3 regions of the Streptomyces sp. NPDC021100 genome follow, and region 3 is predicted to be linked to each of the others. Evidence: riboswitches for the same ligand, from Rfam matches in the RefSeq annotation. Region 3 holds a riboswitch; each other region holds the start of a gene.
The links. A riboswitch is a leader RNA that binds a small molecule or an ion and turns the genes downstream of it on or off. The one in region 3 is predicted to bind cyclic di-AMP.
Positions count from the first base shown of each region.

Region 1: it holds a riboswitch for cyclic di-AMP, as region 3 does, so the genes downstream of both, ACH4PU_RS28935 (M23 family metallopeptidase) here and ACH4PU_RS05640 (C40 family peptidase) in region 3, are expected to answer to the same signal.
Region 2: it holds a riboswitch for cyclic di-AMP, as region 3 does, so the genes downstream of both, ACH4PU_RS17340 (transglycosylase family protein) here and ACH4PU_RS05640 (C40 family peptidase) in region 3, are expected to answer to the same signal.

Region 1 is NZ_JBIRQH010000020.1:64,441-67,876, forward strand. It holds gene ACH4PU_RS28930 (GntR family transcriptional regulator) at 165-893, opposite strand; gene ACH4PU_RS28935 (M23 family metallopeptidase) at 1,218-2,024, opposite strand; cyclic di-AMP (ydaO/yuaA leader) riboswitch at 2,038-2,194, opposite strand; gene ACH4PU_RS28940 (M16 family metallopeptidase) at 2,419-3,436, opposite strand, start outside.
Region 2 is NZ_JBIRQH010000008.1:102,522-105,957, forward strand. It holds gene ACH4PU_RS17340 (transglycosylase family protein) at 669-1,409, opposite strand; cyclic di-AMP (ydaO/yuaA leader) riboswitch at 1,414-1,593, opposite strand; gene ACH4PU_RS17345 (transglycosylase family protein) at 1,854-3,005, opposite strand; gene ACH4PU_RS17350 (cytochrome P450) at 3,157-3,436, opposite strand, start outside.
Region 3 is NZ_JBIRQH010000002.1:442,085-445,520, reverse strand. It holds gene ACH4PU_RS05650 (spherulation-specific family 4 protein) at 1-259, shown strand, start outside; gene ACH4PU_RS05645 (endo alpha-1,4 polygalactosaminidase) at 229-1,311, shown strand; cyclic di-AMP (ydaO/yuaA leader) riboswitch at 1,492-1,643, shown strand; gene ACH4PU_RS05640 (C40 family peptidase) at 1,650-2,123, shown strand; gene ACH4PU_RS05635 (GNAT family N-acetyltransferase) at 2,278-2,793, shown strand; gene ACH4PU_RS05630 (YchJ family protein) at 2,775-3,179, opposite strand.

The sequences.
Region 1 (3,436 bases), on a different contig from region 3:
CGGGGGGCCCGGCGCGGGGGGGGGGGCGCGGGGGGGGGGGGGGGGCCGCCCCCCCCCCCCCACGGCCCCGTTCGCGCGTTTCACCTCGCGCGCATTCCGGCCGGAAAGCACCGGGCGTTCCGCGCGGGGGAATTCACCGCCGGCTCCGGAATACCGGACGGCCGTCACATTCCGGCGCCCGCCGTGTGAACGGCGCGTTTCCGAACGCCGGCCGAGGGCGCGGAAGAAGCCGGCACCGGCCGCCAGAACCGGAATTCCCCGGGGGCCCGTCCGGCCCGTCCGGCGGCGATGTCCCGGGCACGCCCCGCGTCCCTCCTGACCACCGCGTCGACCAGCGCGGCGTGCGTCTCCCAGGTCTCCACGGGCCGGGCGGGCGGCTCGGGCGCGTACATCCAGGCGATCTTGCGCCGCACCTGGGTGAGCAGCGCGCCCAGGCTGGGGCTGCCGGACGCCTGGGCGAGCGTCTCGTCGAACCAGTCGCCCAGCGGGCACAGCTCGCCCGGCTGCCCGGCGCGGGCGCGCTCCCGGCCCAGCCGGACCAGTCCGCGCAGCACCTTCAGGTGCGCCTCGGTCCGCCGCTGCGCGGCCCGGGCGGCCCCCAGCGGCTCCAGCAGCGCCCGCACCTCCAGCAGGTCGGCCGCCTCCTGCTCGGTCGGCTCGGCGACGCAGGCGCCCGCGTGCCGGCGCGTGGTCACGAAGCCCTCGGAGGCCAGGGTGCGGAGCGCCTCCCGGACCGGGACGCGCGAGACGCCGTACCGGCGGGCGAGCAGTTCCTCGATGAGCCGGCTGCCGGGCGGGAAGGCGCCGGAGACGATGTCGTCGCGGATGGCCGTGCACACCGCCTGCGCGGAAACGCGGCGGCTCTCGGGAACCGCTTCGGTCCCGCCGTTCACAAACGTCCCCGCATTGGACGGACCTCCGGATCGACCCCGACGCGGCCTCGCGTAAAAGCGACGGTCCGCGGGCGAGGGACGCTTCTTCAGGATTCGCTCGACTCTATGGCAATCCCGCGCGGATTCCGATGGCCGCCGGAAGACCATGGAAATGATTTGGCCAAGCGGAGCGCACGGAGCCGAGTGGAGCGCACGGAGCCGAGTGAAGAGAGCGGGGCCGAGTGGAGAGAGCGGGAAAGCTTCGCCGCCTCCGGACGGCCGAAAGCCCCGCCGCGGACGCGTGGTCCGGGCGGGGCTCGGCGGAAGAAAAGGGGACGGCCGCGGTCAGATGGCGACGCCGTGGGCGCGCAGGTACGCGACCGGGTCGATGTCCGAGCCGTAGGTGGGCGCCGTGCGGGCCTCGAAGTGCAGGTGCGGGCCGGTGACGTTGCCGGTGGAGCCGGAGAGGCCGATCTGCTGGCCGGGGGTGACGGTCTGGCCCACGCTGACGCCGATCGACGAGAGGTGGCCGTACTGGGTGTACGTGCCGTCGTTGTGCTTGATGACGATGTTGTTGCCGTAGGCGCCGCCGTTGCCGGCCTCGACGACGGTGCCGGCACCCACGGCGTGAACGCTGGTGCCCTCCTCGGCGTGGAAGTCGACGCCGGTGTGGCTGCCGGAGGACCACAGGCCGCTGGAGGCGTGGTACTGGGTGGAGACGAAGGAACCGTCGATCGGCATCACGAAGGTGTTGAGGCGCTTGCGCTCCTCCTCGCGGGCCGCGCGCGCCTTCTCGGCACGCTCGGCCTCGGCCTTGCGCTTGGCCTCGTCGGCGCGCTTCTTGACCAGGGCGGCCTGCGCCTTGGCGGCGTCCTCGGCCTTCTGGGTGGCGGCGTCCTGCTCGGCGACGCCGCGCTGCATCTGGGCCTGCTCGTCCACGCTGTCGGCCACGTGGTCGGAGATGACGACGGCCTGGGTGAGGCCGGTGTCCTGCACGCGGGGCGCCTCCTCCGGAGAGGCGGCGAAGGCCGGAGCGGCGACACCGGCGACGACGCCCGCGGCGCTCAGGGTGGCTATGCCGGCGACGTTGGCGCCGACTCGCACGGCACGGCTCGGACGACGGTGCTTCCCGGTGGCACGGGTGAACGCCATGGTTGCGGCTGTTCCTTTCCTTCCCTCTCGCCTACCGGGTTAGCTGACGGGTTCGGAGCAGGAAGGTCTCCTACGGTTCCCTCCGGAGAGGGACCCGATTCACCCCAGGGAACATGTGGTTCCCCGGCTCCCCTGGCTCGCGCCGTACGGGGACTCGGCGATGGCTGCCCGGGGCCGCGGTTGCGGCTCCGATCCGACGGGCTGCCGCCATGAAGCTAATCGTCGTCAGATTCGAACGGCAAACGGAACCCCGTTTTAGTGACGCACGCCACAGAAGGATGGTGCAACCGCTCCTATAAATCGGGCATAACGGAGGCGCGTGGCCCCCGAAGGGCCCACGCGCCTCTCCGCCCCCGCGCGTGCGCCGGGGCGCATGCGGAGGCTTGAGCTTCCGTCAGGCGGAAACGACCGTCACCTCGCCGATGCCAAGCGCCCGGACGGGCTCGGCGATCTCCGCGGCGTCCCCGACCAGCACGGTGACCAGGCGGTCGGCCGGGAAGGCGTTCACGACGGCCGCGGTGGCCTCCACCGTCCCGGTCTGCGCGAGGCGTTCGTACATCCGGGCCTGGAAGTCGTCCGGGAGGTACTGCTCGACCTGGTCGGCCAGCGTGCCCGCGACGGCCGCCGCCGTCTCGTACTTGAGCGGCGCGACACCCACCAGGTTCTGCACGGCGACGTCGCGCTCGGCGTCCGTCAGCCCCTCGGCGGCGAGGGTGCGCAGCACCGTCCACAGGTCCGCCAGCGCCGGACCGGTGTTGGGGGTGTCCACGGAGCCGCTGATGGCGAGCATCGCGATGCCGGTGCCGTCGGGGGCGGAGCGCAGCACCTGGCCGAACGAGCGGACGCCGTAGGTGTAGCCCTTTTCCTCGCGCAGCACGCGGTCCAGACGGGAGGTCAGCGTGCCGCCGAGGCAGTACGTGCCGAGCACCTGGGCGGGCCAGACGCTGTCGTGCCGGTCGGCGCCGACGCGGCCGATGAGCAGCTGCGTCTGGACGGCGCCCGGGCGGTCCACGATGACGACGCGGCCGGTGTCGTCGGCGGAGACGGGCGGGACGGGCCGGGGCTCGGCCGGGGAGCCCGTCCAGGCGCCGAGAGTGTCGGCCAGGGCCTGGTCCAGGTCGACGCCGGTCAGGTCGCCCACGATCACCGCAGTGGCGGTGGCCGGGCGGACGTGCGCCTCGTAGAAGGCCCGTACGGAGGCGGCGTCGATGCGCTCGACGGTCTCCTCCGTGCCCTGCCGGGGCCGGGACATCCGCGAGTCGGCCGGGAAGAGCTCGGCGGAGAGCGCCATGGCGGCCCGGCGGGCCGGGTTGGCGAGCTCGTGCGGGATCTCGTCCAGGCGGTTGCGGACGAGGCGCTCGACCTCGTTGTCGGGGAAGGCCGGGGCGCGCAGGGCGTCGGCGAGCAGGCCC
Region 2 (3,436 bases), on a different contig from region 3:
GAGCGCCACCCCGCCGGAAAAATGGCACAAACGCCGAGATCAAGGGCGAATGGGCGAGCTGTTCGCTCAAGGGGGAACCGGTGCGGGAACCCGGTGCGGAACCGATTCGGGAACCGGACGGCGGGCGGGACCGGGCGGGGCGGGGGAGGCGCATCCGTACGTGGCCGGGTGGGGCCGGGTGGGGCGGCCGGCGCGCGGGGCGGCCGCCGGGCGCGCGGAAACGGCGCGCGCTCGGGAGCGGTTCACGGCCCGGGAGGGTGCGCGTCCGACAGTGCCCCCGCGCCTCGGAACGGTACGCGCCCGGGGCGTTTCGCGCCTCGGAACGGTATGCCTCCGGGAACAGTCGCGCCCCGGAACGGCCCGCGCCCGAGCACGCCTTCGCGCCCCGGAACGCGGTCCGCGCCCCGGCCTGACGCGCACCGGACCCGACGCGCGCCCGGGCACGGCGAAGCCCCGCTCCGATGCGGCTCGGGGGGGGATCGATCGCATCAGAGCGGGGCGGTTCCGCTGCGGCCCGGGAAGGGGGCCCGGGCCGGTGGTCGGGTGCCGCACCGGGAACGCCGGCGGTACGGGCGGCGGTACGCGCCGCCCGGCCGCGGGGCCCCGGTCAGGGCCTCGGCCGGGGGCCCGGCCGCGTACGGCACACGCCCCCGGAAGACCCCTCAGCCTCAGCTGAGGTGCAGCTTCTGGCCGGGGAAGATGAGGTCGGCGCTCTCCACGACGTCCTTGTTGCGGTCGTAGAGCTTCTCCCAGCCGCCCTTGACCTTCTTGGCCTCGGCGATCTTGGCGAGGGTGTCGCCTTCCTTGACCTGGTACTCCCCGTCGCCCATCTTGACGGTCTTCGGCGCGGCGTGCTTCGGCGCGGCCGGCTTGGCGGCCGGCGCGGCCGGGGCCTCGTCGGCCTCCCGCTGCGGAGCGGCGTGCTTCGGCGCCGCCTTGCGCTCGCTGCGGTCGGCGTGGCTCTGGCCCGTCGCACGCTGGCCGGAGGCCGACTTGGAGACGACCTTGCCGGAGCCGGAGGTGTCGACGTCCGGGGAACCGCCACCGCGGGTCAGGCCGCCCTCGCCGGCGCAGCCCCAGGCGCCGGGGCCCTGGGCGGCGAGCAGCTTCTCGGCGACCAGGATCTGCTGGCCCTTGCTGGCGAGGTCGGCGCGCGGAGCGTACTGGGTACCGCCCATGGCCGCCCACGAGGACTGCGAGAACTGCAGGCCGCCGTAGTAGCCGTTGCCGGTGTTGATCGACCAGTTGCCGCCGGACTCGCACTGGGCCACGCGGTCCCAGGTCTGCACGGAGGCGGCGTGGGCGGACGTGGCCATCATCAGCGGGGCGGCGACTGCGGCGCCGGTGACACCCGCGAGCGTGGCGATGCGGACGGCCTTGTTCGGACGACGGTGCTTGCCCTTGGACATGACTCGGTTTCCTCACCGGCGCCTACGAGGTGAGCTGTCGGGTTCGGGCGTGAGTTGCCCGGCCCGGTGGCTTGCGCTCACCAGGCTTCACCCCAAGCCGTTCCGGTACGTCGGTCGTTGACCGATGAACCGTTCCGGCGACCTACCGTGGTTCCCCCGCTCCTGCCTACGGCGCTTGCGCGACGACTCCCCCGGCCGCCGGCAGGATTCGGCGTGACGACCGTGGTGCTCGCGATGGCGAGCGATGACGACGGTAAGCACAGACGGCCGACGGGTTCAAACCCTCCTTTTCAGCCACCGTCTGCTCCACCCACCCCGGGGAACCCACTGTTTCCGCAGGTGAAGGTGGTTTCACGGGTTTCTGACGAGCCGTCTCCGCGCGGATGTCAACGAGACCCATGTCTCACTTTCATCCGGAACGGACATTCGACGCGAACTTCCCCGCTACTTCTTCAGTTCGAGCTGCTGACCGGGGTGAATAAGGTCCGGATCGCCCCCGACGACCTTTTTGTTGTCCTGGTACACGCGGTGCCAGCCGCCCTCGACCCGGTGCTGCTCCGCGATCTCTGACAGGTTGTCACCGGGGCGCACGGTGTAGTCGTGCACGGCGGACGCGTCCGCGCGCCCGCGCTCGGCGCCGCGCGAGGCGCGTTCCCCGCCGGAACCGGACGGCTCCGCGCGGTGCTTGCCGGTGCCGGCGTCGTCCGCGCCGGCGCTCGTGCGCTCATCCGTCGTGCCGGAGGCGGACGTTCCGGAGTCAGCGCCGCCGTCCCGGCCGGTCTTCTGCCCGTCGGCCGCGGTGTCCGTGGCGTCACCGGCCGGCTTGCGGTGCTTGCCGCCGGCGGACGAGCCGGTGGACGTGTCGCGGTCGTCACCGGACGGCTTCTCCGGCCGGCCCGGCTTACCGGAGGCATCGGTGGTACCGGAGTTGCCGGTGGTGCCGTGCTCGCCGGCCTTCCCGCCCTTGTCGCCGGTCGTCGGCCGCTCGGAGGAGGCGTCCTTCCCGGCGGAGGTGTCCGACGTCTTCCCGGAGGCCTTGTCGGACGACTTCCCGTCGGCCTTCTTGTCGGTCGTGCCCTCGGTCTTGCCGTCGGCCTTGTCGGACGACGTGTCCCGCGACCGGTCGGAGTCGGTCTTCCCGGACGTCCCGGAAGCCGGCGCGTGCGACGACCCCTCGACCGCGTCGTGCGGCATGCCCGGGTTGACCTCCGGCGCACGGCCGTCCTTGGCCAGGTCGGACTTCACCGCGCAGGCGGGCCAGGCGTACGGGCCGCGGGCTTCGAGGATCCGCTGGGCGACGGCGATCTGCTGGGCGCGGCTGGCCTGGTCGGGGCGCGGCGCGAACTCCGTTCCGCCGTACTGCTTCCACATGTCGGGGGTGAGCTGCAGTCCGCCGTAGAACCCGTTGCCCGTGTCCGCGCTCCACAGGCCGCCGCTCTCGCACTGGGCGACGCGGTCCCAGGTGGGGGCGTCCGCGGCGTCGGCGGTGGTGGCACCGAGCAGGGGCATGGCGATCCCGGCGCCCGTCACGCCCGCGGCGACGACCACGGCGGGCAGTTGACGGGGACGGCGATGTCGGCCTTTCCCGGAGAGCATGCGATCACCTCTCATATTGCTGCCGACCGGCTGCTGACCGCCGCCGATCGTGTGGCTGCTGAATATGACGGCAGAAGATAGCCACGGCCCTCAGGCGCCACAACCCACCGCGATCAGCGCCGTGCAATGGTCAAGCCGAGTTGACGTATAGTCATGTGCCCGTCTGCCCGGGCTCCGGAGAGAAGGCCACGGGCAGGGTCCGCAGGCCCCGCATGATGAGCCCGCCGCGCCATCTGAGATCGGCCGGATCAGCGGAAAGCCGCAGGTCGGGGAGGCGTCGCAGCAACGTCGCGAGCGCCGTCCGGCCCTCCAGCCGCGCCAGCGGCGCCCCGAGGCAGTAATGGATTCCGTGCCCGTACCCGAGGTGCTGATTGTCACTGCGGGCGAGGTCGAGGGTGTCGGGCTCGGCGAACCGTTCCGGATCCCGGTCG
Region 3 (3,436 bases):
CCCGGACCCCGGGTACGCGCGGATCGCCGATCTGCTCGTGACCTTCGAGGGCGACTGGGAGGCGTACCGGACGGCCGGGGTCCCGGACTGGACCAAGGGCCATCTCCCCTCGCTCTTCTGCCACTTGGTCTACGGTGTGCCCCAGGAGCGGGCCGGTCATGTGTCCCGCACGGCCGGACTGCGCGGCGCGGGAGTGCACTGCGCGGTGCCGGGAACAGGAGAGAACCCATGGCAGACCGCACCACCGACGAGCGCCTGAAATCCGCACGTCTGACATCCACCCGTCTGGGAGCCGCACGCCCGGAACCGGGCGGCCCCCGGCGCCGCGGGGCCCGCCGGGCCCTGGGCGCCGGGGCGTTGACGGCCGCGGCCCTGCTCGTCGCCGCCGGCTGCTCGGGGTCGGGCTCGGAGGACGAGGACCAGGCCGACGGGCCCGAGCGGGACGGCAGGCCCAGCGCGTCGGCGCAACCCCGGCCCGGCCACCGGGACACGGCGCCCGGGAAACCCCGGCGCGGCACGAGCCCGGCGCCGTCCCGGGACACCCCGTCCGCCGGCCCGTCCACACCGGAATCCGCCGCCCCGTCGTCGGGGAAGCCCGCCGACCGGGCGGCGCGCTGGCAGCCGCGCCCCGGCACCCGCTGGCAGTGGCAGCTCGACGGGAAGGTCGACACCTCGGTGGACGTCCCCGTCTACGACATCGACGGCTTCGAGAACGACGCGGCGACCGTGGAACGGCTGCACGCCGACGGCCGCAAGGTCGTCTGCTACGTCAACGTGGGCGCGTACGAGGACTGGCGGCCCGACGCGAAGAAGTTCCCGGAGGCGGTGCTCGGCGCGGACAACGACGGCTGGAAGGGCGAGAAGTGGCTGGACATCCGGCGGCTCGACGTCCTCGAACCGATCATGGCGGAACGTTTCGACATGTGCCGGAAGAAGGGCTTCGACGCCGTCGAACCGGACCTGACCGAGGGGTTCCGGAACGAGACGGGCTTCCCCCTCACCGCCGCCCACCAATTGGCGTTCAACCGCCTGATCGCACGGCTCGCCCATGACCGCGGAATGTCCGTCGGTCTCAAGAACGACCTCGACCAGATCCCGGACCTCGTCGGCGACTTCGACTTCGCCGTGAACGAACAGTGCGCCGAGTTCCGCGAATGCGACAAACTGTCGCCCTTCGTGAAGCGCGGCAAGGCGGTGTTCCACGTCGAATACAAGCTGGATCCGGGGGAGTTCTGCGGTCGGACCAAGGATCTGGGGCTCAGTTCCATGCAGAAGAAACTCGGTCTCAATTCCTGGCGTCGTCCCTGCTGAGAAGGGGTCAAGCCGCCGGAATGAAACCTTCCGGCCGGCGTGAAGAACCTCACAGACGGCCGTTTCGGCACCGGATTTCGCCGGTGGATGGTGCAGGATCATGCACCGAACAACCAAGAACCCGTCACAGAGGCGGGCCACCCGGGCGGACGCCGAGTCCTGCCGCCGCTCCGGGTGCGGACCGGATACACGCGGATCGGCAGGAGCGGGAGACCCAGGCACGACGGACCACGATGGCGGTGGTCCTAGGGGTGAAGCCACATGGTGGCCGGGCAACTTTGTCAGCCCGAACCCGACAGGTCATCTTTCGCAGGCGGATGACGAAGGGCTTACTCGGCATGTCTGCGCTGCCTCGCATACCCGCGCTCATCTCCCGGGCCGGAACCGCATCGGCCCTCACCGCCGCCACTGTCGCGGCGTCCGTCCTGCTCCCCGGCATGGCCGGGGACGCCCAGGCGGCCACCCCGGGCTCCCAGGCCGTCAAGGTCGCGGCGTCCAAGAGCGGCTCCCCGTACCAGTGGGGCGCCACCGGCCCCAACCGCTTCGACTGCTCGGGCCTGACGCTCTACTCGTTCAAGAAGGCCGGCAAGAAGCTCCCCCGCGTCGCCGCCGACCAGTACAACGCCACGCGGCACATCTCGCGCGGCTCCCGCTCCGTCGGCGACCTGGTGTTCTTCCACTCCGGCAGCAACGTCTACCACGTGGGCATCTACGCGGGTGGAAACAAGATCTGGCACGCTCCCGGCACCGGCAAGAAGGTCCGCCTGGAGAAGATCTGGTCCAACAGCGTCTGGTACGGCCGCGTGCGCTGACGTCTGACACCTGATGTCTCATTCGGGCCGGCGCCTCATCGGCGGCGCCGGCCCGTCTCCTTCAGGTGAGAGCCGCCCGGAGGGACGACGTCCCGGTGCGGGGACGGCGAAAAACCGATGCGGGCCCGTGTCGGCGGGTGATAGCCGTCGGGCCATGGACGACCTTGTGACAGCCCGGCTCATCCTGCACCGCCTCACCGTCGCCGAGGCGGAGAACATCGCCGCCGAGGACCCGGAGCTGCTGCCGCACTGGGTACCCGGGTATCCGGAGGACGACGACGTGAAGGCCGCGCGGCGGTTCCTGACGGCGGAACGGGAGGGGCCCGGGCGGCATCCGGGAGCCTACGAGATACGGCGCCGGGAGGACGGGCGCGTGGTCGGCGGGCTGGACTTCCACGGGCCCGCCGACGAGGACGGGGCCGTGACCGTCGGCTACGGGCTGCTGCCCGCCGAGCGCGGGAAGGGGTACGCCTCCGAAGCGCTCCGCGCCGCCCTGGCGTCGGCGCGGACGCGGGGCGTCCGGCGGGTGAAGGGCGACGCCGACCACGACAACGTCCCGTCCCACCGCGTCATGACGGCGGCGGGGATGCGGCTCGCGGGGGAAGACGAGCGGGTGAGGTTCTACGAGACCGACTGGGAGCCGGAGCGTCTTCAGGCGGCGTCCACGTAGACCCAGGCGCCGTTCTCCCGGACGAAGCGGCTCAGCTCGTGCTGCGCGTCCTCCTGTCCCCGCACCACGCAGTGGGCGCGGAACTCCACCGTGCCCTCCTGGTGGAACGCGGTGCCCGCCGAGGTCGCCAGGATCTCCAGGCCCGTCCAGCGGACCTTCGGGTCGAGGTCGAGGGACGGCGGGCGGGTGGCGGAGTGCCAGGTGCGGAGGAGGTACGCGGCGTCGCCCACGACGAAGGCGCTGTAGCGGGAGCGCATGAGGCGTTCGGCGGTGGGGGCTTGCTTCGCGCCTTCGTGGAAGGCGCCGCAGCAGTCGCCGTAGGCGGCGGGGAGGCCGCAGGGGCAGGGGGTGGTGGGGGTGATGGTGTTTCGGGGCACGTGATGCATTGTGCCCCGGCGGGGAGGGTGCCCCGGTCCCGCCCCTTCCCGTTTCTTGCGGGGGCCAGCCCCCGCGCCCGCGGAGCCGCGACAAGGGGGTCCGGGGCGCAGCCCTGGAGGAAACGGGAAGGGGCGGGACCGGGGCACCCTCCCGGCCGAACGCCCCGCCGGCCCCGGCAAGAATGGCCGACCGCGTCAAGAGAGCAGGTCAGAGCGGGTGCGGGCCGCAGCGGAAGCGCCCCGCCCCGTCCCGGCGAGCGGTTGCG